DNA from 2 places in the Nocardioides sp. Z50_6 genome. Region 1 is predicted to be linked to the other one. Evidence: predicted binding sites of a transcription regulator. Region 1 holds the regulator's gene; the other holds the start of a gene.
The links. Region 1 encodes LexA, which represses DNA repair genes until DNA is damaged. Its sites were predicted from a motif close to TCGAACANNTGTTCGA; they were not measured.
Positions count from the first base shown of each region.

Region 2: a site for LexA is predicted at 10,462-10,477, ahead of AC4BGE_RS00735 (DUF6504 family protein). Genes of this name have one in related genera too.

Region 1 covers NZ_JBZAJB010000006.1:184,605-199,504, forward strand. Annotated here, with positions in the region: gene AC4BGE_RS15305 (AAA family ATPase) at 118-864, shown strand; gene AC4BGE_RS15310 (GNAT family N-acetyltransferase) at 966-1,751, shown strand; gene lexA (transcriptional repressor LexA) at 1,850-2,578, shown strand; gene AC4BGE_RS15320 (sulfotransferase family 2 domain-containing protein) at 2,613-3,365, shown strand; gene AC4BGE_RS15325 (ATP-dependent DNA helicase) at 3,369-5,384, opposite strand; gene secD (protein translocase subunit SecD) at 5,423-7,693, opposite strand; gene AC4BGE_RS15335 (sodium:solute symporter family transporter) at 8,017-9,687, shown strand; gene AC4BGE_RS15340 (putative transporter small subunit) at 9,711-9,842, shown strand; gene hflX (GTPase HflX) at 9,850-11,331, opposite strand; gene AC4BGE_RS15350 (TetR/AcrR family transcriptional regulator) at 11,412-11,987, opposite strand; gene AC4BGE_RS15355 (NAD(P)H-dependent oxidoreductase) at 12,054-12,674, shown strand; gene dapF (diaminopimelate epimerase) at 12,617-13,426, opposite strand; gene miaA (tRNA (adenosine(37)-N6)-dimethylallyltransferase MiaA) at 13,464-14,375, opposite strand; gene AC4BGE_RS15370 (NUDIX domain-containing protein) at 14,536-14,900, shown strand, end outside.
Region 2 covers NZ_JBZAJB010000001.1:153,566-168,465, forward strand. Annotated here, with positions in the region: gene AC4BGE_RS00700 (DUF58 domain-containing protein) at 1-840, shown strand, start outside; gene AC4BGE_RS00705 (transglutaminase TgpA family protein) at 837-3,194, shown strand; gene AC4BGE_RS00710 (SCO2097 family morphological protein) at 3,236-3,715, opposite strand; gene dinB (DNA polymerase IV) at 3,799-4,992, opposite strand; gene AC4BGE_RS00720 (class I SAM-dependent methyltransferase) at 5,017-5,748, opposite strand; gene AC4BGE_RS00725 (DNA polymerase III subunit alpha) at 5,786-9,568, opposite strand; gene AC4BGE_RS00730 (SAV_6107 family HEPN domain-containing protein) at 9,558-10,031, opposite strand; gene AC4BGE_RS00735 (DUF6504 family protein) at 10,033-10,380, opposite strand; gene AC4BGE_RS00740 (hypothetical protein) at 10,558-11,022, opposite strand; gene AC4BGE_RS00745 (hypothetical protein) at 11,109-11,243, shown strand; gene AC4BGE_RS00750 (ArsC/Spx/MgsR family protein) at 11,243-11,629, shown strand; gene AC4BGE_RS00755 (phytoene desaturase family protein) at 11,640-12,938, shown strand; gene AC4BGE_RS00760 (SIMPL domain-containing protein) at 12,985-13,569, opposite strand; gene metF (methylenetetrahydrofolate reductase [NAD(P)H]) at 13,648-14,538, opposite strand; gene AC4BGE_RS00770 (polyprenyl synthetase family protein) at 14,602-14,900, shown strand, end outside.

The DNA of each region.
Region 1 (14,900 bases):
CACGTTCGATCGAACACATGTGCGACGTTAGATCAGGTGTTCGAACGAATCAAGGACCTGGCCGAACAATTGTTCGATGGCGTGTCGCCCCGCCGGCCGGGCGGATACCCTCGCCACGTGCGCAGGCAGGACTGGACGCGTGAGCGACGCGTCGTACGACGGGTGGTCGCCAACGCCGCCGCGCCGGACGCCGGCTCACCCGACGCCGTCTGGCCCGCCTCCGTCCCGGCGGTCGCCCAGGTGCTGCGCGAGGGACTCGAGATGGCCGAGGGCGTCACGCTGCTCGTCGGGGAGAACGGGTCCGGCAAGTCGACCCTGGTGGAGGCGGTGGCGATGGCGTTCGGCCTCGCGGCCGAGGGGGGCACCCGCAACGTGCAGGAGGGGACGCGTGCCACCGAGTCACCGCTGCATCAGTGGCTCGACCTGGAGAAGTCCCCGGGAGCCCCGCGCTGGGGGTTCTTCCTGCGCGCCGAGACGATGCACGGCTACTTCACCCGGCAGGAGGGGTTCGCCACCGGTCAGGACCCGCGCTACCACGAGATGAGCCACGGCGAGTCGTTCCTGGCCCTGCTGCGCTCCCGGTTCGACTCCCCCGGGCTCTACTGCCTCGACGAGCCGGAGGCGGCGCTGTCGTTCAGCGCCCAGATCGCCCTGGTGGCGACGCTGCACGAGCTGGCCGGCCGCGGAGCGCAGGTGCTGTGCGCCACCCACTCTCCCCTGGTGGCGGCCCTGCCCGGCGCCCGGCTCCTCGAGGTGGGGCCGTGGGGGATCCGGGAGACGACGTGGGACGAGCTGGAGCTGGTGAGCCACTGGCGGCGCTACCTGGACGCGCCGATGCAGTACCTGAGGCACGTCCTCGACTGAGGACCACCAACGCCGCGCCCGGTCGCCATCCGCCACAAAGCACAGTGATGTCATCAGTTTCAGGCATGCGGGTGTGATTCCCGCGCGAATAGCGTGGCTGCATGCGCGATCTCCTGACCACTCCCATGGAGACCATCGAGGCCGATCTCGAGGCCCTGGTCGTCACCATGGCGCAGTCCCCGGCCTTCAAGACCGTCGAAGAGCCGGACGCCACGGTCTACTGGTCCCACCTCCCGCTCGAGGTGTGCAACGTGATCGCCAACGCCCGGATCGCCTCGGCCGACGTCGCCGGGCGCGTCCCCGAGCTCCTGGCGCCCTTCCTTGACCGAGGGCTCCCCTTCCAGTGGATGACCACCCCCGAGACCACCACCCCGGCACTCGAGGCCGCTCTGGCCCAGGCCGGCCTGGTGGCGACCGAGGCGGCGGCGATGCACGTCAACCTGGACCGGCCGATCGACCCCGAGGCCCCCGACGACGTCTACATCGACGTCGTGTGGCCCGACCACACCGAGCCCGTCGCGGCCACGATCTTCGCCGGGCTCGGCCTCCCGGCGCACGCCGGGGGCACCCACATGGACTTCCTGGACACGATGGACCCGGCCGACCACCAGTTCTTCATCGCGCGCAGCTCCTTCACCGGCGACCCCCAGGGCGCCGGGACCTCCCACCGCCGCGGGAACAGCGTGATGCTGGGCAACATCGTCACGCTCCCCCAGGCCCACGGGCGCGGCCTCGAGCGAGCCCTGGCCGGCACCATGATGAACCGGGCCCGGGAGACCGGCGCCGGCACCGCCACGGTGATCGCCGCCGAGGAGACCTACCAGGCCCTGGTGGACCTGGGCTTCCGTACCGGGTTCAACGTGGTCAGCTGGGTCTGCAGCCCCTGACCCTGAGCGACACGCCCGTTCGAACACCTGTTTGAACTCCGCCTCCTGGCGCACTACGGTGAGGTCACCGAGACCGCACCACCCCCAGGAGGCACCGCATGCCCAAGACGCGCGAGACGAGCGGCAAGGTCGTCCCGATGCCGGACGGGCCGCCGGACGCGACCGGGCTCACCCCGCGTCAGCAGCGGATCCTGCTCTCCATCAAGGACTCGCTCGAGCAGCGTGGCTACCCGCCGAGCATGCGCGAGATCGGCCGGGAGGTCGGCCTCACCAGCTCCAGCAGCGTCGCCCACCAGCTCAAGGTGCTGGAGGAGAAGGGCTACCTCAAGCGCGACCCCAACCGCCCTCGGGCCCTGGAGGTCTTCCTGCCCGAGGTGCTGGCCGCCCGCCGGGCGATGAGCAGCGCCGAGGAGTCGTCGTTCGACCCGACGGGTGTGGGTGACGCGGCGCCCGCCGCCCAGTACGTCCCGGTCCTCGGCCGGATCGCCGCCGGCGGGCCGATCCTGGCCGAGGAGCGCGTCGAGGACGTCTTCCCGCTCCCCAAGCAGCTCGTCGGCGACGGCACCCTCTTCCTCCTCGAGGTCTCGGGCGACTCGATGATCGACGCGGCCATCTGCAGCGGCGACTACGTGGTGATCCGGCAGCAGCCGGATGCCGCCAACGGCGAGATCGTGGCCGCGATGATCGACGGCGAGGCGACCGTCAAGACCTTCCAGCGCAAGGACGGCCAGGTCTGGCTGCTGCCCCACAACGACGCCTACGAGCCGATCGACGGCACCCACGCCACCATCCTCGGCAAGGTCACCGCGGTCCTGCGCCGCATGTGATCCTGGCCCGGGAGGTCAGGCTAAACTCGCGGCGATGCGACGGTCCCGAGCAGAGCCCCAGTCCTCACCGGCCCCGCCGCTCGCCGAGGGGGTCTCGCCGGAGGTGTTCCGCACCCGGCCCGACGACCGCTTCAAGCTGACGGCGGAGTCGAAGGACCTGCTCGACGCGCTCTCCCGGGCGAGCGCGGAGGCCGGCTGGGTCTCGGCGCTGGGCTACAACCTCACGATCAGCCACAGCCACCGCTTCGTCTGGTACCGGGTCGCCAAGGTCGCCACCCGCACCGTGCGGCACCACTTCGCCACCCACGAGGTCTCCCTCGACGTCGACCACGCGATGCGGGTGCGCTACCCGACGGCGCTCTTCGCCGACTACTTCGCCTTCGCCTTCGTCCGCGACCCGCTCGAGCGGTTCCTCTCGGCCTGGCAGGACAAGGTCGTCAACACGAACTACTTCAAGTTCGACGGCGACACCCACGCCCGGATGCAGCGGGTCGAGGAGTTCGCCCGGTGGACCGCCACCCACGACCTGCGCGCCGTCCCGGGCACCGACCAGCACCTGGCGCTGCAGACCCGACTGATCGACCTCGACCGGGTCGACTTCGTGGGACGGCTGGAGACCTTCGACCGCGACTTCGCCGAGGTCTGCGAGCGGGTCGGCGCGCCCGCCGTGCCCGCCCGCCCGCGCAACCAGACGGCCCCCGGCGGGCGTCGGCTCGACGTCTCGGACGAGCTCCGCGAGCTGGTCAGCGCGATGTACCGGCGCGACTACCAGATCCTCGGCTACTGAGCCCTACTCCCCGGCGGCCGCGGCCAGGCGGCTGAGCGCCTTGCGCACCACCTGCGGGTCGTGGGTCGTCCACATGGGCGGGAGGCTGGCCTTGAGGAACCCGCCGTACCTCGCGGTGGCCAGCCGCGGGTCGAGCACCGCGACCACACCCCGGTCCGAGGTGGTGCGGATCAGCCGGCCGGCGCCCTGAGCCAGCAGCAGGGCGGCGTGGGTCGCGGCCACCTGCATGAAGCCGTTGCCCCCGGCGCGGTCGGCCGCGCGCTGGCGGGCCGACATCAGCGGGTCGTCGGGACGCGGGAACGGGATCCGGTCGATCAGCACCAGCTGGCAGGTCTGCCCTGGCACGTCGATTCCCTGCCACAGGCTCAGGGTGCCGAACAGGCAGGTGTGCGGGTCGGCCACGAACTGACGCGCCAGCTCGGGGAGCTGGGCCTCGCCCTGGGCCAGGGTGGTCAGGTGGGGCAGCCGTTCCCGCACCACCTCGGCGGCCGCCTCGGCGGCGCGGCGGGAGGAGAAGAGGCCAAGCGTGCGCCCGTCGGCGGCGTCGACGAGATCGACGATCTCGTCGAGCTGCGCCTGGCCCAGCCCGTCCCGGCCGGGCGGCGGCAGGTGGCGGGCGAGGTAGAGGATGCCCTGGCGCCCGTAGTCGAACGGCGAGCCCACGTCGAGCCCGCGCCACGGGCGCGCTCCCTCGGACTCGACGGCGGGGGCGCCGGTGTCGACGCGCTCCGAGGGCTTGAGCCCCAGGCTGCCGGCCACGGAGGCGAAGTCGCCGCCCAGCATCAGGGTCGCCGAGGTGAAGACGACCGTCTTGTCGGTGAGCAGGCGCTCGCGCATCTGCGCCCACACCTGGAGCGGTGCCACGGCCAGCCGGGCGGGCATCCGCTCGCGGGCCTCGTTGAGCCACAGCACGTCGGCGTCGCTGCCGGCCGCCATCCGCTCCGCGGTCGTGAAGACCTCCTGAGCCAGCCCCTTGGCCTGGGTCCGGGCGGCGTCGGCCTCCCCCGCGCCCTTCTCCTCCTTGCCGAACGCCGAGACCACCGCCCGGGCGGCGTCGCGGACCAGCACCAGCGCGTCGCCCAGCTGCTGCCCCATCTGGTCGATCCGGCCCCCCGGGGTCATCGCCAGGGCGTCGGCGAGGGCCTCGGCGGCGTCGGCCAGGTCGTCGGCGGGGTTGGAGGCGCCGGCGTTCTCGGCCACGTGGCGCTGGGCCCGGCGCGAGGCCCGCTCCACGTCGCCCACGGACAGCTCGTCGGTCGCCGCCTGGGTGACCCGCGCGGTGAGCTCGTGGGCCTCATCGATCACCACCACGTCGTAGTCGGGGATCATCGGCACCCCCTCGATCGCGTCGATGGCGAGCAAGGAGTGGTTGGTGACGATCAGGTGGGAGCGCTGGGCCTTCTCCTTGGCCCGCTCCGCGAAGCACTCCGTGGCGAAGGCGCAGCGCGCCGCGCCCAGGCACTCCCGGTGGTTGACGCTGACCTGACGCCAGGTGCGGTCGGTGTGGCGGGGCGCGTTGTCCCGCTCGCCGGAGCCGCCCGACTCCACCTCGGCCTCGGCCCAGCTGCGCAGCTCGAGGACCTCGGCGCCCATCGAGCCGGCCGGGACGTCGACCAGCACACCCTGCTCGTCGGGGACGCCCTCGCGGACGCGGTGCAGGCAGGCGTAGTTGGACCGCCCCTTGAGCACCGCGTAGGAGGAGTCCACCCGGTCGCCGACCGCCTCCATGAGCCGCGGGATGTCGCGCTCCACCAGCTGGTGCTGGAGGGCCAGGGTGGCGGTGGCCACGACCACCCGGTCGCGGTGCAGCAGGCTGGGCACCAGGTAGGCCAACGACTTGCCGGTGCCCGTCCCGGCCTGGACCAGCAGGTGCTGGCCAGACTCCATCGCCGCGGTCACCGCCTCGGCCATCTCGACCTGGCCGGGGCGCTCCTGACCGCCCAGCGCCCCCACGGCAGCCGCCAGCACCTCCGGCACCGAGGGTGCGGGAGGTGCGGCGGTCTCGGTCGCGTCAGGCATCCGAGAAGCCTAGGGCCGGGCGCCGACAGTCAGGCACCTCAGACGACGGCACCGGAGTCGTCGGGGGCGCGCTCGACCCTGATCTTCTTCTCCTTCGACATCGGCCACCGCTCCTGGAGGTAGGTGACCAGCGGGGTCGCGGTGAAGACCGAGCTGTAGGTGCCGACCACCAGACCCACGAGGAGGGCGATCGCGAAGTCGCGCAGCGAGTCTCCACCCAGGACCGCGAGGGCGGCCAGGATGAACATGGTGCCCAGACCCGTGTTGACCGTCCGCGGCAGCGTCTCGACCGCCGCCTTGTTGGCCAGGTCGGTGAAGAGCTCGCCGGGCTTGGACTCCCGCCAGCGCTCACGGACCCGGTCGAAGACGACCACCGTGTCGTTGACCGACAGACCGATGATGGTCATCGCGGCGGCCAGGAAGATGCCGTCGATCGGCTTCTGCAGCCAGGCGAACAGACCCACCACGATCAGCACGTCGTGCGCCATCGCGATCACCGCGCTCAGGCCGAAGGTCCACTTGAAGCGGACGGCGAGGTAGATCAGCTGGGCGGCGAAAGCGATCGCGAAGGCGATGATCGCCTTGTCGCGCAGCTCGTTGCCGAACGAGGCGCTGATCTTCTCGTCGCGGACCTCCTCGGCCTCACCGCCGATCTCGGCCAGCGCCGCCCGGATCTCCTCGGCCTCCTCGTTGCTGATCTCGCCGGTGCGGACGGTGATGTTGGCCTGGTCGGACTCCTGGACGGTCGCGTCGGCGAAGCCCGCCTCCTCGACCGCGTCGCGGGCCTCGTCGGCGTCCAGCTTCTCGGTGGTGGAGAACTCCATCACCCGGCCCCCGCTGAACTCGACGCCCAGGTTGAGCCCGTTGACCACGATGCCGGCCAGGGCCACCAGGGTGACCACACCGGAGATCGCCAGCCACAGGGCGCGCTTGACCATCAGCTGCGGGTTCTTGCGCTCCAGCCAGGTGCGGACCCGGCCGATGTCGGCGATGCCGGAGACCTGCGGGTGCCGCGAGACCCACTTGTTGGCGACCCCTAGCTCGGTGAGCACCCGGGCGATGATCAGCGCCGAGACCATCGAGGCCACCACGCCGATGCTCAGCGTGACACCGAAGCCCTTGATCGGCCCGGAGCCGAGGAAGAAGAGCAGGCCGGCGGCGAGCAGGGTGGTGACGTTGGAGTCGATGATCGCGGTCCAGGCCTTGTTGAACCCGATCATCAGGGCCCGGCGCAGCCCCGCGGACGGGTTGGCCTGGTACTCCTCCCGGGCGCGCTCGAAGACCAGCACGTTGGCGTCGATCGCCATGCCGATGGCCAGCACGAAGCCCGCGAGGCCCGGCAGGGTCAGCGTGGAGCCGAGCCCGACGAGCATCGCGTAGGCCAGCAGCGCGTAGGAGGTCAGCGCGATCGTGGCGAGGAAGCCGACGAAGCGGTAGACGAAGATGATGAAGAGCCCGGTGAGCACCAGGCCGATGACGCCGGCCTTCCACGAGGCGTCGATCGCGGCGTCACCCAGGGTGGGGCCGATCTCGCTGACCGAGATGATCTCCACCGGCAGCGGCAGCGCGCCGCCCTCGATCAGGATGGCCAGCTCCTGGGCCTCCTGGATCGTGAAGTTGCCGGTGATCTGGGTGCTGCCGATGATCGCGCTGCCGCAGGGCACCTGGACCTCGGGCGAGGAGATCACCTCGCCGTCGAGCACGATGGCGATGCGTCGCTGGTCGCCCGTGGCGCAGGCGGCGTCGGCGGAGAGCTTCTCGAAGGCGTCGGATCCGGCGCGGGAGAAGTCGACCGCGACGGCCCAGCCCGTGCTGTTCTGGGGCTGCACCGCCTCGGCGCCGGTGATGTCGTTGCCCTCCATCACCGCGGGGCCCACCTCGAGCACGTCGCCCTGCTCGCTGGGGACGAGCAGGTTGCCCTTCTCCGAGGGCTTGCCGTCGGCGTTCGGCAGGCCGCCGGCGACCACCGGGTGGACGGTCAGCTGCGCCGTCCGGCCGATCGTCTCGACCGCCTGCTCGGAGTCCTGCACGTCGGGCAGCTCGACCAGGATGCGGTTGTCGCCGGAGCGGACCAAGGTCGGCTCGGAGACGCCGAGCGCGTCGACGCGGCCCCGCAGGACCTCGACGGCCCGGTCGGTGTTCTCCGCGTTGGCCTTCACCCCCGAGGGGCTGTCGCTGGTCTCCAGCGTGATCGACGTGCCGCCGCTGAGGTCGAGACCCAGCCTCGGCTCCTTGTTGAGGGCGAGCGCTGCGCACCCGGCCAGCAGGCCGAGCACGAGGATGAAGCGGATCCAGGCACCACGTGACATGCGACGCATCTTTCCCTAGCCGACCAGAGGTGCCCAATCCGGGCACCTCCTCTGGAACGCGCCGCGCGCCCGGTTGGTTCCGGTGCCCTCGGAAGGTCCCCCGTGACGTTACCTGAGAGGAAGTTGATAACGTGCTGAGAAGTCGGAGCTCCCGAGGAATCACTGACTCGCTGGGGCCCTAAGCGCGCGCCTTCGGGGACCGCCCCCGACGTCCGCCCCCGGGTGTGGACGCGGCCGCCGCCAGCGAGAACCCCCGACCACGCACCGGTTCCGGGAACGCTGCCGGCGGGGTGCGACGCCTCCGGCGACGTGAGGAGCTGCACGTGGACGGGTTGGATTCGGTGACCTTCGGAGTGGGGACGATCCTGCTCCTGCTGCTGGCGTTCTACGGGGGGACCTTCTGGATCTCCACGCGGATCGGCAAGAAGAACGAGAACGCCGACGGCTACATGACCGCCGGCCACAACATCGGCTTCGGGATCTCCGCGGCCAGCATGACCGCGACCTGGATCTGGGCGTCGTCGATGTACGCCTCCGCCAGCTCCGGCTACACCTACGGCATCTCCGGCCCGATCCACTACGGGTTGTGGGGCGCGCTGATGATCTTGTTCATCTACCCGTTCGGCCGGCGGATCCGCGCCGTCGCGCCCCGCGCACACACCCTCGCCGAGGTGCTGCACGTGCGCCACGGCCGCTCCAGCCAGCTGATGCTCGCCGGCTCCAACGTGGTCGGCAGCCTGATCAGCCTGATGTCCAACTTCATCGCCGGCGGCGTGCTCATCTCGCTGCTCTCCCCCTTCACCTTCGTCCAGGGCGTCTTCATGGTGGCCGGGGGCGTGCTGCTCTACACGCTGTGGTCCGGCTTCCGCGCCTCGGTGCTGACCGACTTCGTGCAGGTCGCGGCGATGCTCGGTGCCGTCATGGTGATCGTGCCGGTGATCTTCTTCGCCGCCGGCTTCCCCGCGGCGTTCGAGACAGGCGCCGGCAACCTGACCGCGCAGCAGGGCAACTTCTTCTCCAGCGACGCCTTCCTCAACCAGGGAGCGCCCTACATCGCCGCGGTCCTCGCCTACGCCATCGGCAACCAGACCATCGCGCAGCGGCTCTTCGCCGTGCGCGAGGACCTGATCAAGCCCACCTTCATCACCGCCACCATCGGCTACGGCGCGATGGTGATCGGGGTCGGGATGCTGGGCGTGATGGCGCTCTACCTGGGGCTGGAGCCGCAGGGCGGGGACGTCAACAACCTCGTCCCGCAGATGGCCGCCGCCTACCTGCCCGGTGTCCTGGTGGCCGTCTTCTTCATCATGATCATCGGGGCGCTCTCCTCGACCGCGGACTCCGACCTCTCGGCGCTGTCGTCGATCGTGATGGCCGACGTCTACGGCCAGAACGTCGCCGGCCGCGAGGGCGCCAACCCGCGCACCATGCTGCTGATCGGCCGCGCCACCATGGTCGTCTCGACGGCGATCGCCATCGCCTTCGCCAGCCTCCAGCTCGACATCCTCGACCTGCTGGTCTTCGTCGGTGCCCTGTGGGGTGCGCTGGTCTTCCCGGTGATCGCCAGCTTCTACTGGGAGAAGGTCACCAACAAGGCGTTCACCGTCTCGGTGCTGGTCGCCCTGGCCGTCTTCCTCCCGGTGCGCTTCTCGCTCATCCCGATGAACGGCGTCACCGGGCTCGTCGTCGACGTGCTCTCCATCATCGGCGTCGGCGTGGTCGCCGCCCTGATGGTCTTCGGCTTCCTCGGGCTCACGCCCGCGAAGATCGCCGGTGTCGTCGCGGCGCTGGTCGCGGCCCCGTTCGCCTTCGGGGCGATCCACGACTACGCCACCCTCAGCGGCTCGTTGGTCGCCTACGCCGTCAGCACGCTGGTCTGCTGGGGCATGTCGTCGCTCAGCGGTGCGTCGTTCGACTTCGACTCGGTCAAGGACCTGGTCGGCGACTTCGACGCCGACGACGACCTCGACGACAACCTCGACCCGGTCCGCTGACCCGGACCCACAAGGAGAACGCCATGAGCACCGTCGCACTCACCCTCTACGTCCTGATGTGGCCGGTGATCGTCGCCGCCGTCCTCTTCGTGATCAGCCGCGCGTTCCTCGGCGAGTGGCGCGAGGCGCGCCGCGAGGGGCGCGACCTCATCTGAGGACGGCTCAGACGGAGTACACGAGGAGCTCGCCCGCGAGCTCCTCGTGTGCTCGTCCGCGGACCCTGGTCCCGGCGCCGGTGTGCTCGAGCTGGTCGATCTCGCCGTGCTGGTGCAGCTTGTTGAGCAGGTCGCCCCGCTCGTAGGGCAGCAGCGCGTCGAACTCCACCGACGGGTGGGGCAGCTCGGCCTCGACGGTCGCGAGCGCCGCGGCGATGCCCTCGCCCGTGCGGGCGCTGACCACCACGCTGTGGGGCTCGCGCTGGCGCAGCCGGGCGATGACCATCGGGTCGGCCGCGTCAGCCTTGTTGATCACCACCAGCTCGGGCACCTTGTCGGCCCCGATCTCGGCGAAGACCTCGCGGACGGCGGCCAGCTGGCCCTCCGGGTCGGGGTGCGAGCCGTCGACGACGTGCAGGATCAGGTCGGAGTCGGCGACCTCCTCCAGCGTCGAGCGGAACGCCTCGACGAGCTGGTGGGGCAGGTGCCGGACGAAGCCGACGGTGTCGCTCATCGTGTAGACGCGGCCGTCGGCGGTCGTCGTACGCCGGGTGGTGGGGTCGAGGGTGGCGAAGAGCGCGTCCTCGACCAGGACCCCGGCGTCGGTGAGCCGGTTGAGCAGCGAGGACTTGCCGGCGTTGGTGTAGCCGGCGATCGCCACCGACGGGATCTGGTTGCGCTGGCGCTGGGAGCGCTTGGTCTCCCGGGTGCCCTTCATCGCCTTGAGGTCACGGCGGAGCTTGGCGATCTTGTCGTTGATCCGGCGACGGTCGGTCTCGATCTTGGTCTCACCGGGGCCGCGGCCGCCGATGCCCTCACCGCCGGAGACCCGGCCACCGGCCTGGCGGGAGAGGTTGCCACCCCAGCCGCGCAGCCGCTGCTTCATGTAGGTCAGCTGGGCCAGCTCGACCTGCGCCTTGCCCTCACGCGACTTGGCGTGCTGGGCGAAGATGTCGAGGATCAGCGCGGTCCGGTCGACGACCTTGACCTTGAGCCGGTCCTCGAGGTTCCTCAGCTGGCTGGGCGCCAGCTCCCCGTCGCAGATCACGGTGTCGGCGCCGGTGGCGGCGACGATCTCGCGCAGCCCGTCGACCTTGCCGCGCCCGATGTAGGTCGCGGGGTCCGGGCGCTGCCGGCGCTGGTAGATGGCGTCGAGCACCTCGGCGCCCGCGGTCTCGGCCAGCAGCGCCAGCTCGGCCATGGAGTTCTCCGCGTCCTCGACCGACCCCTCGGTCCAGACGCCGACCAGGACGACCCGCTCGAGCCGGAGCTGGCGGTACTCGACCTCGGAGATGTCCTCGAGCTCGGTGGAGAGGCCGGCGACCCGCTTGAGCGCGTGGCGCTCGGCGAGGTCCATCGACCCGGTGGTCTCCTCGGGGTCGGGCTCGTCGGGGTCGGGCTCCGCGTAGCCCGACTCGAAGTCGTCGTCGTCCCACGCCTGCGTGGCGTCGAGCTGGTCGTTCAGCGAGAAGTCGCGTGCGTTCGTCATATGCCCTTCAGGGTAGGCCCGGGGCGCACCTGACGCGACCCGTTATCGGTGGTCAACACCGTGCCCGCCCCGGCCATTCCTCATGCGAGGAGGGCGGCGGCCGCGGGCGCGACCACCTCGCGAGGCAGGTGGCCGAGCACCACCAGCTCCGACATCCCGTGCACGGTGGCCCACAGGCCGGCCGCCAGGGCGGCGGGGTCGCGGCCCGCGAAGCGAGGCAGCGCCACCAGCCCGTCCACCTCGCGTGCCAGGAGCTCCTCGTTGCGCGCGATCAGCGGCGCCATCGCGGTCGAGGGCGTGCCGGCCGAGCAGTACTCGGGGTCGAAGATCAGGGAGAACGCCTGCGGGTTGTCGGCCGCGAACCCGACGTACGCCGTGAACATCGCGGTCAGCCGCGCCACCGGCCCCTCCTCCCCCGCCATCGCCCGCTCCTGGGCGGCGACCAGGTCGCCCATCGCCCGCACGCCGACCGCCACGAGCAGCCCCGCCCGGTCCCCGAAGTGGTGGTAGGGCGCGTTGTGGCTGACCCCGGCGCGCCGGGCGACCTCGCGGAGGCTGATCCGGGCCGGAGGCACCTCCTCGAGCAGGTCGGCCGCGGCCGCCACCAGTGCGGGCCGGAGGTTGCCGTGGTGATAGGCCGACGGAGATCTTGACACGGACAAGATGGTACGCGATGTTGGCGGTGTCCACATTCTTGTCATTGTCCAGATCGGAGCACCGCCATGACCCGCACCCTGATCGTCGACGCCCACCCCGACCCGACGTCGCTCACCGCCGCCCTCTCCGCCCGCTACGCCGCCGGCGCCGCCGCCGAGGGGGTCGCGCTGACCCTGCGCGAGCTCGACTTCGACCCCGTGCTGCACGCCGGCTACCGCCCCGGCCAGCACCTGGAGCCCGACCTGGCACGCGCCCGCGAGCTGCTGGAGTCCAGCGAGCACGTCACCGTGCTCACCCCGCTCTGGTGGGGCTCGGTGCCGGCACTCCTCAAGGGCTTCTTCGACCGGACCCTGGAGATCGGCTGGGCGTTCCGCTACCTCGACAACGGACGCCCCGAGGGCCTGCTCGCCGGCCGTACCGGTCGGGTGGTCGTCACCTCGGACTCACCCCGCTGGTACCTGCCGCTGGTGGGAGACACCACCGTCAAGCAGGTGAAGGCCCGGACCCTGGAGTTCTGCGGCATCAAGCCGGTCAAGGTCACCCGCTTCACCGACGTCCGCCACGCCTCACCGGAGCGTCGCGCGCAGTGGCTGGAGGAGTGCGAGGCGCTCGGCGCCCGCGACTCGACTCAGAGCGCGGTCTCTCCCCGGGCCACGATCACGGCGGGCCCCGTCAGCAGGACGTGACCCTGCTCGGTCCAGCTCACCTGGAGCTCCCCGCCCGGCACGTCCACCCGGTACGTCGCCGGGCGCGAGGCGCCGTCGGCGCGAGCGGTCGCCACCATCACCGCGCAGGCGCCGGTGCCGCAGCTGCGGGTCTCCCCCGAGCCGCGCTCGTGGACGCGCATCGCGACGTGACCGGCGGCGCGGCGGACGACGAACTCCACGTTGACCCCGTCGGGGAAGACCGTGGGGTCGTGGCGCGGCGCCTCCAGCAGCGACCCGGCCTCGGCCAGGTCGTCGACGAAGGCCACGGCGTGCGGGTTGCCCATGTCGACGCTGAGCGCCGGCCAGGAGCGCTCGCCCACCGCCACCGAGGTCTCCCCCAGCACCTTCGGCACCCCCATGTCGAGGGTGACCAGGTCGCCGTCGACGGTGCAGACCTTGATCCCGTCCCTGGTGGCCACCGGCACCGGCTCGTCGGCCGGGACCAGCCCCTCCTCGACCAGGTGACGGACGAAGACGCGCAGGCCGTTGCCGCACATCTCGCTGACCGAGCCGTCGGAGTTGCGGTAGTCCATGAACCACTCGGGGTCCCCCGCCCCGACGGCCGAGGTGCGCAGCACCCGCAGCACCCCGTCGGCACCCAGGCCCGCCCGGCGGTCGCAGAGGGCGCGGACCCGCTCGGCGGAGAGGTCCCCGTGGACGGACCCGTCGTGGTCGGGCAGCAGCACGAAGTCGTTCTCGGTGCCGTGGCCCTTGAGGAACGGATAAGTCACCGGCCCAGTGTGACACCCGGCCACCGGGACGCCCCGGTCAGCCGACCGCGCGGAGCGCACGCTCCACCCGGTCTGGGTCGTCGAACCGGATCCAGGTGATCCGGGGGTCCTTGCGGAACCAGGAGTCCTGCCGCCGGGCGAAGCGCCGGGTCGCGATCACGGTCCGCTCCTGGGCCTCGGCCAGGGTGAGCTCGCCGCGCAGGTGGGCCGCGACCTCGCGGTAGCCGATCGCCCGGGAGGCGGTCAGTCCCTCCTCCAGGCCTTCGGCCAGCAACCGCTCGACCTCCTCGACGAAGCCCTCGTCGAACATCTGCGCCACCCGCCGGGCGATCCGGGCGTGGAGGGTGGGGCGGTCGATGTCCACGCCGATCTGCACCGTCGCCGGGTCGGCGTACTCCAGCCGCGGCAAGGTGGCGCTGAAGGGCCTGCCGGTGATCTCGATGACCTCCAGGGCACGGACCACGCGGCGCCCGTTGGCGACCAGGATGCCGGCGGCCGCCTGTGGGTCGAGGCTCGCCAGGCGGGCGTGCAGGAGGGCGGGGCCGGCCTCGGCGAGCTCGGCCTCGAGCCGGCGGCGTACCGACTCCTCGGTGCCCGGGAACTCGAAGCGGTCGAGCACCGCGCGGGTGTAGAGCGCCGAGCCGCCGACCAGGACCGGCACCCGGCCCCGCCCGCGCACCTCCGCGATCGTGCGCCGTGCCAGCTCCTGGAACTGCGCCACGTTGGCGGTCTCCCGCACGCTCATCAGGTCGAGCAGGTGGTGCGGGATGCCGCGCCGCTGCTCCGGGGGCAGCTTGGCGGTGCCGATGTCCATGCCGCGGTAGACCTGCATCGCGTCGGTGTTGACGACCTCGCCGTCCAGCCGCTCGGCCAGGTCGAGGGAGAGCCCCGTCTTGCCGGCGGCCGTCGCCCCGACCACGGCGACGACGGGCGGGAGCTCGCTGGGCATGGGGGCTAGTGTGCCAAGGCGACCTGACCGACGAGCTGGAGGTGGAACATGGGAGACCCCGAGCACGAGGAGCGCCCGACGCCCGACCCGCAGACCGAGGAGGAGCCGGGGCTGACCACCCCCGGGCCGCCCACCGACCCCTCGAACCCCACCGGCTGAGGTGGAGCGCTTCGTCGTCGTCCCCGCCAGCTACGTCTACCTGCTGCGCGAGGGGGCAGGGGGCACCGAGGTGCTGCTCCAGCTGCGCACCGGCACCGGCTACATGGACGACCACTGGGCGGCCGCCGCCGCGGGTCACGTGGAGCGGGGCGAGACGGCGTACGACGCGGCGCACCGCGAGGCTGCCGAGGAGCTCGGCATCACCGGCGCCGACCTGCGCCTGGAGTTCACGATGCAGCGCACCGCCCACGCGTCGGCGATCGACGAGCGGATCGACTTCTTCCTCACCGCCCGCAGCTGGGACGGGGAGCCCCGCATCGTGGAGCCGGAGAAGTGCGCGGCACTGGACTGGTTCCCGCTCGACGC
Region 2 (14,900 bases), on a different contig from region 1:
TTCGGCCTGGTGGAGCTGGGCCGGGCCTTCCACACCACTGCCTCCCTGACGGTGACGCCCCGGGTCGCCCCGCTGCCCGCGATCCCGCTCGACGGCGTCTGGTCGGGCGCGGGCGACAACCGTCCTCGCTCGTTCGCCACCGGCAGCGCCGAGGACGTCACCGTGCGCGACTACCGGCGCGGGGACGACCTGCGCCGCGTCCACTGGCCCAGCTCGGCACGGATGGGCGAGCTCATGGTGCGCCGCGAGGAGCAGCCCTGGCAGTCCCGGGCCACCGTGCTCCTGGACAACCGCCTGAACGCCCACCGCGGTCACGGCGCCGCCTCGTCGCTGGAGACGGCCGTCTCGGCCGCGGCGTCGGTCGCCGTGCACCTCGCCCAGCGGGGCTACGCGGTGCGCCTGGTCACCGCCGCCGGCGAGGACCCGAGCACGGCCTGGCACGCCCGCGACTCACGGGCGAACACCGCGCCCCTGCTCGAGGCGCTGGCGGTGGTCGGCCTCGAGCCGCGTCACCTGATGGAGAGCGGCTGGATGTCGGAGGCGGGCCACGGCCTCGTGGTCGCCGTCGTCGGCGCCCTCGACCCGGTCGACCGCCCCTTCCTGACCCGCCTGCACCACCACGCCGGGACCGCCCTGGCGCTCGCTCTCGACGTGGACGCGTGGGCACCCCACCTGCCCGCCACGGGCGAGGGGGCGCGGAACCTGCTGACCACCTGCGGCTGGCGCGCGACGTCGCTGGGGCCCGACGACCGTCTGGAGAGCGTCTGGCCCGAGCTGGGCCGGCAGGCGGGCCGGGGCGCCGCGACGGTGCGGGCCGCGCCCGCCGGGACCGCGCCGTGACGGGCTCGCAGGGCTCGCTGGGCCGCGGCCTGCTGGTCTCCGCGGTCGCCGCCCTCACCGTCTGGCTGGCCGTCTCCACCTGGGGCGCCCTCACCGTGCGCGGGGACTTCCTCGGCCCGCTCCTCCTGCTCGCGGCCGCGAGCGCGGGCCTCGGCACCGTGCTGCGGCGGCTCGAGCTGCCGGTCCTGGCGATCGCCGCCGCCCAGTGCCTGCTCCTCGGATCACTCCTCCTGCTCGAGGTCACCGGCTCGCCCCTGCCGACCGGCGAGGGCGTCGCCGCCCTCACCGAGGCGGTCCGGGACTCCGTGGCGTCGGCCAACCGCTACGTGGCCCCGATCCCTGCCACCGGCGCACCGCTGGCCCCGCTCGTCCTGGTCGTCGGCGCCGTGGCCCTGGTCGTGATGGACCTGGTGGCGGTCTCCCTGCGCCTGGTGGGCTCCTCGGGCCTGCTGCTGCTGGCCCTCTACAGCGTGCCGGTGACCTTCGTCGACCAGAGCGTGGCGTGGTGGTCCTTCGCCGCGGTCGCGGCCGGCTTCCTGGCTCTGCTCTTCCTCCAGCAGGAGGACGCGGTCCTGCGCTGGGGGCGGGCAGCCGGCGGGCCCGGCGACGACGCGCTCACCACCAGGAGCGGGCGCCGAGGTCCCCTGTTCTCCTCGGCCCTGGTCATCGGGACCGGCACCACCGCACTGGCGGTGGCACTGCCGGCCCTGCTGCCGACCCTCGACCTGGCAGTGTGGGACGGCCCCGGCCGCGGCAACGGCGGGGACGGCATCTCGATCCAGAACCCCCTGGTCGACATGCGCCGCGACCTCTCCCGCGGGGCCGACGTCCCGCTGCTGGAGGTCACCACGAACGGCCCGCGGCCCACCTACGTGAAGCTCTCGGTGCTGACCCGCTTCAACGGCGAGGAGTGGAGCAGCGGGGATCGCGAGGTGCCGTCGGACCAGGTGGCCCGGGGCGACATGCCTCCCCTGCTGGGGGTGGCCGCCGAGCTCGACCGGACCGAGGCCCGCCACGAGTTCGTGGCGAGGGCGGGCCTGGAGTCGCAGTGGCTGCCCACCGTCTCCCACGTCTCGCGGATCGACGCGCCGGGCGACTGGCGCTACGACCGGGAGACGATGGACTTCATCGCCGGCGACGACGAGGCGACCGTCGCCGGCCTGGCGTGGTCCATGCGCGGCGTGCAGCTCGAGTACGACATCGACTCCCTCGACGAGGCCTCCTCCGGGGTCTCCCAGGTCGGCAGCGACATGGTCCAGCTCCCGGCCGACCTGCCCGGCGTGGTGCGCGCGCTCGCCCAGAGCGTGACGAGTGAGGAGACCAGTCGCTTCCGCAAGGCCCGCGCCCTGCAGGACTGGTTCCGCACCGAGTTCTCCTACAGCCTGGCCCAGGTGGACGCGGTGGGCAGCAACGAGCTGGGGGCCTTCCTCGCCGAGGGCGGCCGCGAGGGCTACTGCGAGCAGTTCGCGGCGGCGATGGCCGTGATGGCGCGTGTCCTCGACATCCCCTCCCGCGTCGCCGTCGGCTTCCTGGAGCCGACCGAGGTCGGGCAGGGCCGGTGGGAGTTCTCCTCGCACGACCTGCACGCCTGGCCCGAGCTCTTCTTCCCCGGCTCGGGGTGGGTGCGCTTCGAGCCGACCCCGCCCGACCGGGCCCGCCTGGCGCCCGACTACACCACCGGCCAGCTCCCGGTGCTCGACGAGGTGGAGCGTCCCTCGCTGCCGCGCGAGACCACCGGCCAGTCACCGCAGGACCGGACCCAGGCCCTGGCCCCGTCCGAGGACGAGGGCGAGCAGGGGGACGACGGCGGGAGGTCCTGGGCCGGCCTGCTGGCCTCGCTGGCGCTGCTGGTCCTGCTGGTCTCGCTCGTCCTGGCGCCGCGGCTCGTGCGCTCCCGGCGCCGCGAGGCTCGCCAGCGTCGCGGCGACATCGAGAGCGTGTGGGCGGAGCTGCGCGACGAGTGCCTCGACCTGGGGCGGCCCTGGCCCGTGGGGCGGTCACCGCGAGTGACGTCCGAGGTCGTGACCGGCTGGTTCGGTGCCACCGCGCCCGGCCCCTCGGCGGGGTGGCCGGAGGGCGGTCCCGCGCCGACCGTCGCGGCCGAGGCCGCCCTGGGCCGGTTGGTCGACGCACTGGAGCGCTCGCGCTTCGGCCGCCCCGGTGCGCTCCAGCCCGCGGAGCGGAGCTGGGCCAGGGACCTGGCCACGTGCGTGGCCGCGGTCAGGGCCGGGGTGGGCCCGCGCCGGGCGCGACTGGCCGGGTGGTGGCCCCTCTCGCTCGTCCGGCAGCCCGCGAAGGGCCCGGCGTCACTCGTCTCGAGCGGGCGTACCGACCTGGTCGACCACGTCGACTGACCGGGCCGAGAGACAGCACTCTCGTCGGGTGCTGCGCAGGCTCAGTAGCCGCCGGACTCGCGGCGACGGCGCCACCGCTCCTCCATCCGCTCCATGAAGGAGTGGGAGGAGCGAGCCTGCGAGGACTGCCCGGAGCGGGACCGGCGACGGCTGCGCCCGCCCTCGATCACGCTGAAGCCCTGGGGGGCGTCCTTGAACGGGATGGGCTGCGCGGCGCGGCCCGGGTTGCGGAGCGAGGTGACGACCACGGTGGCGGAGGCCAGCATCACCACGAAGCCGACGACCCCGACGACGGGCATGGAGGCGATGGCGCCCGTCATCATGATCGCGATGCCGGTGACGAAGACGACGCCGCCGAGAACGGCACGTCGGCGGGCGGCTCGTTGGAAGGCCGTCCCCCGCAACGTGTGGGCGAACTTGGGGTCTTCCTCGACGAGAGCACGTTCCATCTGCTCGAGCAGTCGGAGCTCTTCTTCCGAGAGCGGCACGTTTCCTCCCGACCGGTGTGATGCGCGGCACATCCGCAAGGTGAAGTCTAGGCAGCGGTTTCCCACCACGGTAGCCGCAGGGGAAAAAATGATCACCACCGGTTCCCGGTCGTCGTTCACCCGAGCAGGGTGGCTGGACGCACCGCGCCGGATCCGAATCTCCGGGTGGCTGCGTCGACGGCCCGGTCGGCGGCCTCCCAGCCATGGCTCGGCTCCCCCAGCACCAGCTGCCTCTGGACGCGCTCGACCGGGACGAGTCCTTCGACCCTGACCCCGACCAGTCGCAGCCGCGCGCGCTGGAGCCCCAGCGCGTCGAAGAGGCGCACCGCGGTGCGGTAGACCTCCACCGTGACGTCGGTGGCCTCCGGCAGGGTGCGGGACCTGGTGAGCGTGGTGAAGTCGGCGAACCGGACCCGCAGCGTCACGGTCCGCCCGGCCACGCCGGCGGTCCGCATCCGGCCGGTCACCCGGGTCGAGAGCCGCAGCAGCTCGCGCAGGACCCGCTCCCGGTCGTCGGTGTCCCGGGCGAAGGTCTCGTCCGCCCCCATCGACCGATCCGGCTCGTCGGGCCCCCGGCGCACCACGACCTGTCGCCGGTCCACCCCCCAGGCCATCTCGTGCAGCTGGGTGCCCAGTGCGGGACCCAGCGCCCGCTGGAGGGTGCGCAGGGGCGTGTGGGCCAGGTCGGCCACCGTCCTGAGACCGAGCCGGTGCAGCAGGGCCCGGGTCTTCTCCCCCACCCCCCACAGCTCACCCACGTCGAGCGGGTGCAGGAAGGAGATCGCCTCGTCGGGCGGGACCACCACCACGCCGTCGGGCTTGGCCCGTCGGCTGGCCAGCTTGGCCAGGGTGGGCGTGGCGGCGATCCCCACCGAGCAGGTGATGCGCTGCTCGTCGTGGATGGTCGCCCTCAGCCGCTCGGCGACCTCCCGGGGGGACCCCAGCCGCCGAGCTGCACCCGAGACGTCGAGGAACGCCTCGTCCAGCGACATCACCTCCACCACCGGGGTGATGCTGCGGAAGTTCTCCATCACGGCCGCCGAGACCCGGCCGAAGGTCTCGAAGTCGGGCGCCAGGACCACGGCGTCGGGGCACATCCGCCGGGCCCGCGTCATGGGCAGCGCCGACCGCACGCCGTAGGCGCGCGCGAGGTAGTTGGCCGAGAGGACCACCCCGCGGCTCCCACCCCCCACGATCACCGGCACGTCAGCCAGGTCCGGGCGGTCGCGCACCGCCACGGACGCGTAGAACGCGTCCATGTCGACGTGCAGGATCGCCGGACGGGACGGCGACTGCGGGGCACGGCTCACCGGGCCACCGCCCGGGCGCCGGGGTCAGCGAGAGGCCAGCACGTGCAGCTGCGCTGCGAGGGGTCGGTACTCGGGGCGCTCCGCCACGGCCCGCTCGAGCTCCACCAGCGCGGCGGTGGCGCCGGGCTCGAGGTCGAGGAGGGTGCCGGGGACCAGGTCGGCGAAGACCCGGACCGCGTGCACCATCGAGGGCTCGAAGCCCGCCTCGGCCAGCAGCTCGAGGAGCTCCTCATGGGTGAACCGGTGGCCTCCACGCACGGGATCGGCGCCCTCGAGGAGGTCGCGGGCCTGCTGGAAGTGGCCCGCCATCGCACGCGCCACCACGGCCGCGTGGCGCTGGGCGACCAGGAGGCTGAGCGTGCCACCGGGACGCAGCACCTCCGCCAGGACGCCCAGGCCGGCGGCGGCGTCGTCCACGACCTCCAGCACCCCGTGACAGAGCACCACGTCGGCCGTGTCCGGCCCGAGGGTCGCCAGCAGGTCGGAGAGGTCCCCCTGGCGGCCGGTGACGTCGACCGCACGCTCCCGGGCCCGTCGGTCCAGGGCCGCCAGTGCATCCGGGCTGGGGTCGACGACGGTGACCCGGTGGCCCAGCTCGGCCACTCGGACCGCGAAGCCCCCTGTCCCGCCTCCGATGTCGAGGACCTCCAGCCCTCCGCCTCCGGCGAAGAGGGGCTCCAGTGCGTCCCAGACCACCGAGGAGCGGGCTGCGCTGCGTCGTTCGCTGGGTCGGTCGGTCCGCTCACTCGCTGGCATGAGGAACACCCTAGGACGTGGACGGATGCCATCGCGCTCACCCCGGGCTCCCCGGGCTCCGGTGCCACAGGGCGCGCGAAGGCGCCTGCCCCTGACCGTGCGCCTCACCCTCCAGGGCCCGGCTGAGCGCCCCCGCGCTCGCGGCGTCCTCACCGGCGGGCCTGATGTCGGCATAGGGGGACATCCGGAACCCGCTGCTGTGCACCAGCACCCGGCGCCGGGCGGGATCCGGCCCGGTCGCCGGGCGGCCCGCCAGCACCGAGCGGACCGCGCCCAGGCCCTCCTCGAGGGAGGGCGCGCCTTCCCAGAGGGCGCGCAGCTCGGGCAGGGACCAGGCCCCGGTGGCCCGGAGCGAGACCCCGCGCCGGCCCGTGCGGCGCAGCTCGCCGCGGACGAGCAGCAGCCAGGACCCGAAGACGGTGGCCGCGTAGGGCCCTTGGGCGTCCTCGAAGAAGGTGGCGTCGACCGGACCGGTCGAGTCGTCGAGGGTCAGGAAGATCACCCGTCGGCCCGAGCGGACCGGAGGGGTCTGGGTGGCCACCTTGACCCCCGCCACCAGGATCTCGGCCTTGCTGCGGCACCGCAGCAGGTCCTGGCTGCGGACCACGTCCAGGGCCCGGAGGAGGTCGGCGTAGCCGTCGACGACGTGCCGGCTGACGTCGAGGCCGAGGATCTCCAGCTCGGCCGCCACCCGCTCGGCCGGCGTGAGCTCCGGCAGCCCCGAGGGCTGGTCCTCGACGGGCTCGTCGCCGAGCCCGAGGGCGAGCTGGACCGACTCCACGTGGACGGGCCGTGAGGACCTGGCCTGGGCCGAGGCCTGGCCCCACACCCCGCTGCGGGTGACCTGGTCGCTGCTGTTGCGCGAGGTCGCCTGGGCCGCCCTCCCCGCCGCCCGGTCGACCGCCGGGCGCGCCCCGAGCCCGCGCCCTCGGGCCGATCTCTGCAGCACCCGGCTGTGCCGGTCGAGCTCGGCGACCTGCAGCAGCAGGTCGCGACGGGTCGGTCCGGTCCGCAACCGCACGGTCTGCTCGGAGCCGCCGATCCGGTGGACCCGGTCGAAGCCACCGGCCAGCACCAGGCGCTCCACCACGGGCCGCGAGACCGCGGCCCGATGCCAGAAGTCGCTGATCGAGGCGAAGGGACGAGCCGCGACGATGCGGGCCGTCTCCGCCTCGCTGATCCCCTTCACCTCGCTCAGTGCCAGCCGGATCGCGTAGCCGGCCGGATCGTCCGGCGAGGACTCCACGGCGTAGTGACCCTCGGAGCGGTCGACGTCGAGCCCCCTGATCCCGATCCCGAACCGGCGGGCGTCGTCGAGGATGAACCGCTTGGGGTACATGCCCGGATCGTGGGTCAGCACCCCGGCGAGGAAGTGGGCCGGCCAGTGCGTCTTCAGCCAGGCGGACTGGAACGTGGGCAGCGCGAAAGCGGCCGCGTGCGCCTTGCAGAAGCCGAAGGAGGCGAAGGCCTCGAGCACCTTCCACACCTGCGCGACCACCTCGGGCGGGTAGCCGCGAGCGATCGCCGTCGGCTCGAACCACTCGCGCGTCCGCGCCATCCCCTCCACGTCGCCGAGCGCGCGACGCCTCTCGTCGGCCTCGGCGAACGAGACCCCGCCGAAGCAGGCGATGATCTCGATGACCTGCTCGTGGAAGACCACGACCCCGTGGGTCGAGGCCAGGATGGGGACCAGGTCGGGGTGGAGGTAGGAGGCGGGGCGCCACCCCTGCTTCACCTCCAGGTAGGGGGTGATCATGTCGCTCTTGACCGGTCCGGGCCGGAAGAGGGAGATGTCGGTGACGATCTCCTCGAAGGTCTCGATCCCTGACTTCCCCACCAGCTCGCGCTGCCCCGGCGACTCGATCTGGAAGACGCCCAGGGTCTTGGCTGAGCTGACCAGCTCGAAGGTCTCGGGGTCGTCGAAGGGGACCTGCCCCTCGTCGTCGAGATCGACCGCGACCCCGTCGACCCGCTGGATCTCGGCCACCGCGTGGGCCATGGCCGACTGCATCCGGATGCCCAGCACGTCCAGCTTGAGCAGGCCCAGGTCCTCCACGTCGTCCTTGTCGAACTGGCTCATCGGAAAGCCGGCATGACTGGCCTCGACCGGGGTCCGGTCGAGCAGCGTGGCGTCGGAGAGCAGCACCCCGCAGGGATGCACCGCGATGTGGCGGGGCAGGCCGTCCAGCCGCTCCACCAGGGAGAACATCAGGTCGAGCCGCTCCTCGGCCAGCCCGCTGGCCCGCAGCTCGGGGAGGTCCTGCAGCGCCCGCCGGGCGTCCCGGGCCCGCACGTGCGGGAACGCCTTGGCGATCGAGTCGACCTCGCCGGGAGGCATCCCCAGGGCCGCTCCCACGTCACGCACCGCATGCCGGACCCGGTAGGTCTCCATCATCGAGACGCAGACGCAGCGCTCCGCGCCGTAGCGGTCCAGGATCGCCTCGTAGACCTCCAGCCGGCGGGCCGACTCCACGTCGATGTCGATGTCGGGCAGCGACTGACGCAGCGGGGACAGGAACCGCTCCATCAGCAGGCCGTGCCGCAGCGGGTCGACCCCGGAGATGCCGAGGAGGTAGTTGACCAGGCTCCCGGCCCCGGACCCGCGCGCCGCGCACCTCACCCCCATCTCCCGGACCAGGTCGGTGACGTCCCCGACGGTGAGGAAGTAGGAGGCGTAGCCGAGCGAGGCGATGACCCGCAGCTCGTCGTCGAGGCGCTTCCAGATCCGTTGCCGCGGGGAGCTGCCGTAGCGCCACCCGATCGCGGACTCGCACCGGACCCGGAGCGCGGCGTCGGCCCGGGTCTCTCCGGCGAGCCGGGCCACCGGCTCGCCGGCCCCGGCCGCCGTCTCCAGCTCGGGGAAGTGGACCTCCCCGATCCCCAGGTCGGCGCCCGGGTCGAGCGCACAGCGCTCGGCCACGGCACGGGTCCCGGCGAGCAGCCGGTCGACCTCGCGCGGCCCCAGGCCGGCGTTCCGGCAGACCTCCTCGGCCACCTCCCGCATCTGCCGGCCGGACTTGAGGAAGCCCTCGGCGTTGCCCCGGTCGACGTGCCGGCGGTCCAGCGGCACCAGCCGCCGGGCCGCGTCGAGGACATCCACGGTCGGGGCGTCGGCGCGGTCGGCGTAGCGGACCGCGTTGGTGAGGACGGCACCCAGGCCCAGCTCCCGGGAGAGCCCGGCCATCCGGGCCGCGTGCGGGGTCGACCCGGGCCCCCACCCGCCCCCGGAGCCGGGGAGGCGGTGGGAGACCAGCTCGACCAGCAGGTTCTCCCGGGGCACCAGCCGCAGCCAGGAGGCCACGACCTCGCGGGCCAGGTCGTCGCGGTGCCGGGCCACCTCGAGGCCCAGCTCGGAGGTGGGCCCCAGCAGCACCAGCAGCCGCCCCTCGGCGAGGTGGGGCGCCAGCAGGTCGGGGGTCGCCACCGGCCGCCCGCGCTCGCCGGCGAGGTGGACCGAGGAGACCAGGCGGCACAACGCCGTCCAGCCGGCCCGGCCCTCGGCGAGCAGGGTGACGCGAGGCCGCCCCTCCTCCCGGAAGGCTCCGCCCCGTACCGGCGTGCGGCGGCGCGGACCGGTGGGGCGCCCGGGGACGCCGGGTGGCTCCACCGCCAGGTCGACGCCCAGCACCGGGCTGATGCCCGCCGCCGCGCACGCCTTGGCGAACTTCACCGCCCCGTAGGTGCCGTCGCGGTCGGTGAGGGCCAGCAGGTCCATCCCGTGGTCGGCGGCCCGCTCGACCAGCCCACCGGGGTGCGAGGCGCCGTACTGGAGGGAGTACCCGGAGGCGACGTGGAGGTGGGCGAAGGGATCAGGCGACACCGGCCCGACCGCCCGGCCCTGTCGCAGCCAGCAGACGCCCCGGGGCCGCGGTGTGCGGCACCAGGCCCAGCGTCGACTCGACGACCGCCAGGAAGCGGTCCGCGTCGCGCACCAGGTCGTCCGCCTCCCGCTCGCTCACCGCGCGGGCGGAGCCCGCCTCGGCCGCCGCCCGCTTGCCGGCACCCGCGGCGAAGAAGGTCGCCCACTCCGTGAGCTCCGGTGCCACCTCGCTGAGCAGCACCCACGCGTTCTTCTGGCGGCGCCGGGCCCCAGCGGCGGGGTGGGCGCGGGCGGCCAGCAGGGCGGCCGCCGCCCGGAGGGCGGCGACGTGGGCGCAGGCGTAGCGGCTCGGCACGTCGCGGGCGAGCATCGCCTCCTGCAGCGACTCCGCCGCTCGGGCGAGGTAGGAGTGGGTGGTGGCGGGCAGCAGGTAGGGGTTGGTGGGCCTCGTGGGATCCGTCATCTCAGTCCACGCACCCGACGAGCTGCCAGCGGCCGTCGCTGCCGTCGAAGGAGAGGTCGAAGACTCCCCCGGCCGATCCCTCGCCGAGGGGGCCGCGACCGGCCTCGACGCGCCAGATCTGGCGCTCCGTCAGCAGGTCGGCCTGCGGGGCACCCGGAGCCGGCGCGCCTCCCGCCGCCAGGACGGTGGCGGTCGCGGAGTGCCACCAGGGCGGCGTCTCCACCCAGTGGGCCACCACGGCCCGGACCTTCCACAGCCTCCCCCGCCACAGGAACTGCTCCGGGGCCTCCTCACCACTGCCGGGCACCGGGCCCCTGCGCACGTCCACGGGATCGTCGTACCGCCTCATGGCTCCTCCTCGGAAGCGTCGCTCGACCCACCTGCCGGACCCGGTGCCGGTGGGGTCGAGGCACCGCCACCGGGTCCGCCTTCGAACATTTGTTCGAACGGGACCAAGGTACACCTCTCCCCCGACAACGGGTCAACGTCTGGACCCGAGAGGCTCGACGTCCGGGGCCGAGGAGGCTCAGACCTCCCGGATGAACCGGTTGGTGTCCTTGTGGAAGAGGAGGACCAGCAGGGCCAGGCAGAGCCCGATCATCAGCACCGACATCACCACGAAGAGGGTCGGGATCCCGCTGGCCACGCACAGCACCGCGAGGAAGATCCCGAAGAGGGCGATCACCGCGAGCGAGAGCCGGGCCCAGCCGAAGCCCTCGACGAAGAAGGCGAGCAGCACGCCCACCAGCATGGCCAGGACGACGAAGGAGGTGACCGCCACCGGCACGAGGGCCGGCACCGCCAGCGAGGCCTCCACCGCCTCCAGGCCGCCCTGGCGGAGGATCACCCGGGCCCCGGCGTTGCCCTCGGCCCAGGAGGTGAGCAGGTCCTCGCGCCGCCACCAGGTCAGCACGGTGGTGATCCCCGCCATCACCAGCAGGGCCAGGGCGACGCGGGTGGCGAGGACCACCGAGGTAGGCCGGACGATCATGTGACTCCCTGCAAGGGTCGGGCTGGACGGGACGCACCGCCCCCGCCGGGCGAGCCGGGAGGACGGCACTGGCTAAGGTCGCGGTCATGGCGACCGAGCACGCATCCATCACGGCGTTCCGGGACGAGCACGCGCGCCGCAACCGTACCGGCGGGGCAGGGGCGGGCGCCGACGCCCTCCTCCCCGAGGCCGTCGGCGCCCGGCGGGCCGGGGTCCTCTGATGGAGATCTGGCTCAACCCCGCCTGCAGCAAGTGCCGGACCGCGGCCGCGGCGCTCGACGAGGCCGGCATCGAGGCAACCGTCCGGCGCTACCTGGACCAGCCCCCCACCGCCGAGGAGATCGCCGACGTGACGGCGCGCCTCGGGGTCGAGCCGTGGCACCTGGCCCGGCCCCGTGAGGCGCGGGAGGCGGGCATCGACCTTCCCCGCGACCCCGAGCACCGCGAGCGGTGGCTGGCCGCGCTCGCCGCCCACCCGCAGGCGATCCAGCGCCCGATCCTGACCGCCGCCGACGGGACCACGGTGGTGGGCCGCGACCCCGAGTCCCTGGCCCGGGTGATCGCCGCGGAGGAGCCGCCCGCCGGTCGCCGGGTCCCGAACAGCTAGCCTCGCGGCCATGCGCGTGGTCGTGATCGGCGGTGGCCTCGGGGGCGCCGCCACCGCAGCCCGGCTGGCCAAGCTCGGCCACCAGGTGGTGGTGGTGGAACGGTCCCAGGCCGTGGGCGGCGCCCTCGCCACGGTGCGGGCCGGCGACCACACCTGGGATGCCGGCCCCAGCACCACCCTGCTGCCCGCTGTGCTGCGCGACCTCTTCCGCAAGACCGGACGCCCCCTGGAACGAGAGCTGGACCTCGTCCCGGTCGAGGCCGTCCGCGAGCACCGCTTCACCGACGGCACCAGCGTCCTGGTCACCGCGGGCTCGAGGGCCGAGCAGAAGGCGGCCTTCGACCGGCTGGGCCCGGGCCTCGGCAGCCGGTGGACGGCCTACGTCGACATGCTGGGCCGCGAGTGGGAGCTGCTGCGCCGCGACTACCTCGAACGTCCGTGGGACCCCGCCCTGGCTGAGCGCGAGACGGTCCGCCTGCTGCGCCGGCGAGAGTCGCTGGACCGGCGACTGCGCGCCGTGCTGGGCGAGCAGCGGCTGCGGCTGGTCGCCGGGCACCCGTTCACCGCCGACGGGCACGCCCTGCGCCGGGTGCCGAGCTGGCTGGGCACCGTCTCCTACGTGGAGCACAAGTTCGGCGCCTGGACCGTCCCCGGCGGCCTCGCGGCCGTGGGCGAGGCCCTGGCCCGCCGGCTGGCGACCCGCAAGGTCGAGGTCCTGCTCGGCACCACCGCGCACGACGTCGTCCTGCGCGGCGGCCGGCCGGTCGCGGTGGCCACCTCCGCCGGCGACCTGGACGCGGACGCCGTGGTGTGCGCGATCGATCCCGGCCACCTCCCGGCCCTGCGCAGCCGGGTCGCCCGGGCCCGGGTCGCCGCGCCACCCACCGTGGTCCACCTCGGCCTCGCCGGCGACGTGCCGCCGCTCGGCCACGACCTGGTGCTGCACGGCGACCCGGACCTCGTGGTCCGCCCGGGGGGCAGCGCCCCCGAGGGCGCCGTCTCCTGGACGGTCTCGCACCGGGGCGTCGCCGGCGAGGACGTGCTGGAGGTGCTGGCCCGGCGCGGCCTCGACGTCCGCGGCTCCGTCGTGGTCCGGGTGGACCGCCGTCCCGGCGACCTGCTGGAGCAGTGGGGCGGCTCGCCGCTCGGCCCGCGGTGGCAGGGCCGCCGCACCGTACGCCGCCGCCCTGGTCCCACGACACCGGTCCCGGGCGTCTACGCGGCCGGGGCCCACGCCGTCCCGGGCGCCGGGATCCCCTTCGTGGGACTCTCCGCCGCCCTGGTCGCGCAGGTCGTCGGGCCGGCCTGAGCCCCCGCCCCAGACCTCCGGCGGAGGACCTCGCAGTGCCCGCGGGTCAGACGACCTGCCAGGTGCCCCGCACCCGGGCCGTGAGGATGGTCTCGCCCGGCTCCAACGTCGCGGCCCGCATCAGGCCCGGGCCCGCTCCCTCGCCCGGCTCCTCGGCCACCTCGAGCAGGTCGCCGAGGGAGAGCCCCTCGAGGCCGGCGAGATGGGCGGCACGGCGCCGGGCGTCGAGGTAGGCGGCCTCCCTGGCCTCGTCCTGCAGCGAGGACTGCTCCGCGACCTCCAGCTGGACTCCCTCGATCCGCAGCGCCTCGCCCACCTCCTCGGCCAGCCCGACCACCAGGGCGGAGGCCACCGGCAGGTTGGGGCAGCCGATCGTCAGCTGGTGGGTGGCCTCGAACGCCTCGAGGGCCCCGTCCGGGTCCCGCAGCGGCCACAGGGTCAGCCCCGTGGTGGAGACCGTCACCTCCGCCAGGCCGCGGGCGACCCGTCCGATGGCGGTGACGGCCGAGTCCACCCCTGCCACCGCCTCGGCCACGGTGCGCGCCCGGTGGGTCGCGGCGACGCGCACCACCGCCGAGTCGGGGACGGCGCGGACGCCGCCGTGACCGACGACCGACACTGTGCGAGGCATGGCCAGACAGTAGCCCCCTCGGGGCCCGGCCGAGCCCGGCCCGGGGCCCGCTCACCCGCTCGGGCCCCTCAGGCCGACTCAGACGGCGAGCCGGAGCGCCTTCCAGATCTCCCGGGTGGCCCGGGAGCGGTTCAGCGTGTAGAAGTGCAGGCCCGGTGCGCCGCCGGCGAGCAGGTCGTCGCACAGCTCGGTGGCGATCCGGATCCCCTCGCCGCGGACCGCGGCCGGGTCCTCGGCCAGCGGCCGGATCCGGGCCTCGACCTCGACGGGCATCTGGCGGCCCGACATCTCGACCATCCGTCGCATGGAGGCCAGGCCCAGGATGGGCATGATGCCCGGGATGATCGGGAAGTCGACGCCGAGCTCCCGGGCCCGCTGCACCAGGCCGAAGTAGTCCGAGGCCCGGAGCACCATGTCGGTGATCGCGAACTCAGCGCCCGCGTCGTACTTGGCCCGCAGCACCTGGGCGTCGGCCTCGAGGCTCTCCGCATCGCGGTGGCCCTCGGGGAAGGCCGCCACCCCGACACAGAGGTCCCCGTGCTCCCGGACCAGGGTGACCAGGTCACAGGCGTGGTCGACCCCGCCCTCGGTGGCGGTCCACGGGGTCCCCGGACCGGCAGGCGGGTCACCGCGCAGGGCCAGCACGTTGCGCACCCCGGCCTCCTGGAGGGCGGCCAGGACGGTGCCGATCTCCGCGCGGGTGTGGCCCACGCAGGTCAGGTGCGCCATCGGCAGCAGGCTCGTCTCCCGCGCCATCCGGCCGGTGATCGCGACCGTCCGGTCGCGGGTGGAGCCGCCGGCGCCGTAGGTGACGGAGACGAAGGTGGGACGCAGCGGCTCGAGGTCGCTGATGGAGTCCCAGAGCACCTGCTCCCCCGCCGCGTCCTTGGGCGGGAAGAACTCGAAGGAGAACGAGCGCTCCCCCTGACGCAGGAGGTCGCCGATCCGTGCCGGACGCGGAGCAGTCATGCCGCGATCCTAGGGAGGAGACCGTGCCCGGCTCGGGGACGGTCCACTGGCTAGTCTGGCCGCGTGCCCGAGCCATCCTCCTCGCCCCGTCCGCCCGCGAGCGTGCGTGAGGCCTGGGACCCCACCGACTTCCGCGCCCGCGTCCAGCACGAGCTCGACGAGTTCCTCACCCTCCAGGAGGCGCGGCTGGCCCCCCTGGGCCCCGACGCTGCCCGACTGGTCGCCGAGGCCCGCGCGGCCACCGGCGGCGGCAAGAGGTTCCGGGCGGCCTTCTGCTGGTGGGGCTACCGGGCGCTGGAGCCCGAGGTGCCCGACGAGCGTGCCCTGGCCCGCGCCGCTGCCGCCCTCGAGCTGCTGCACGC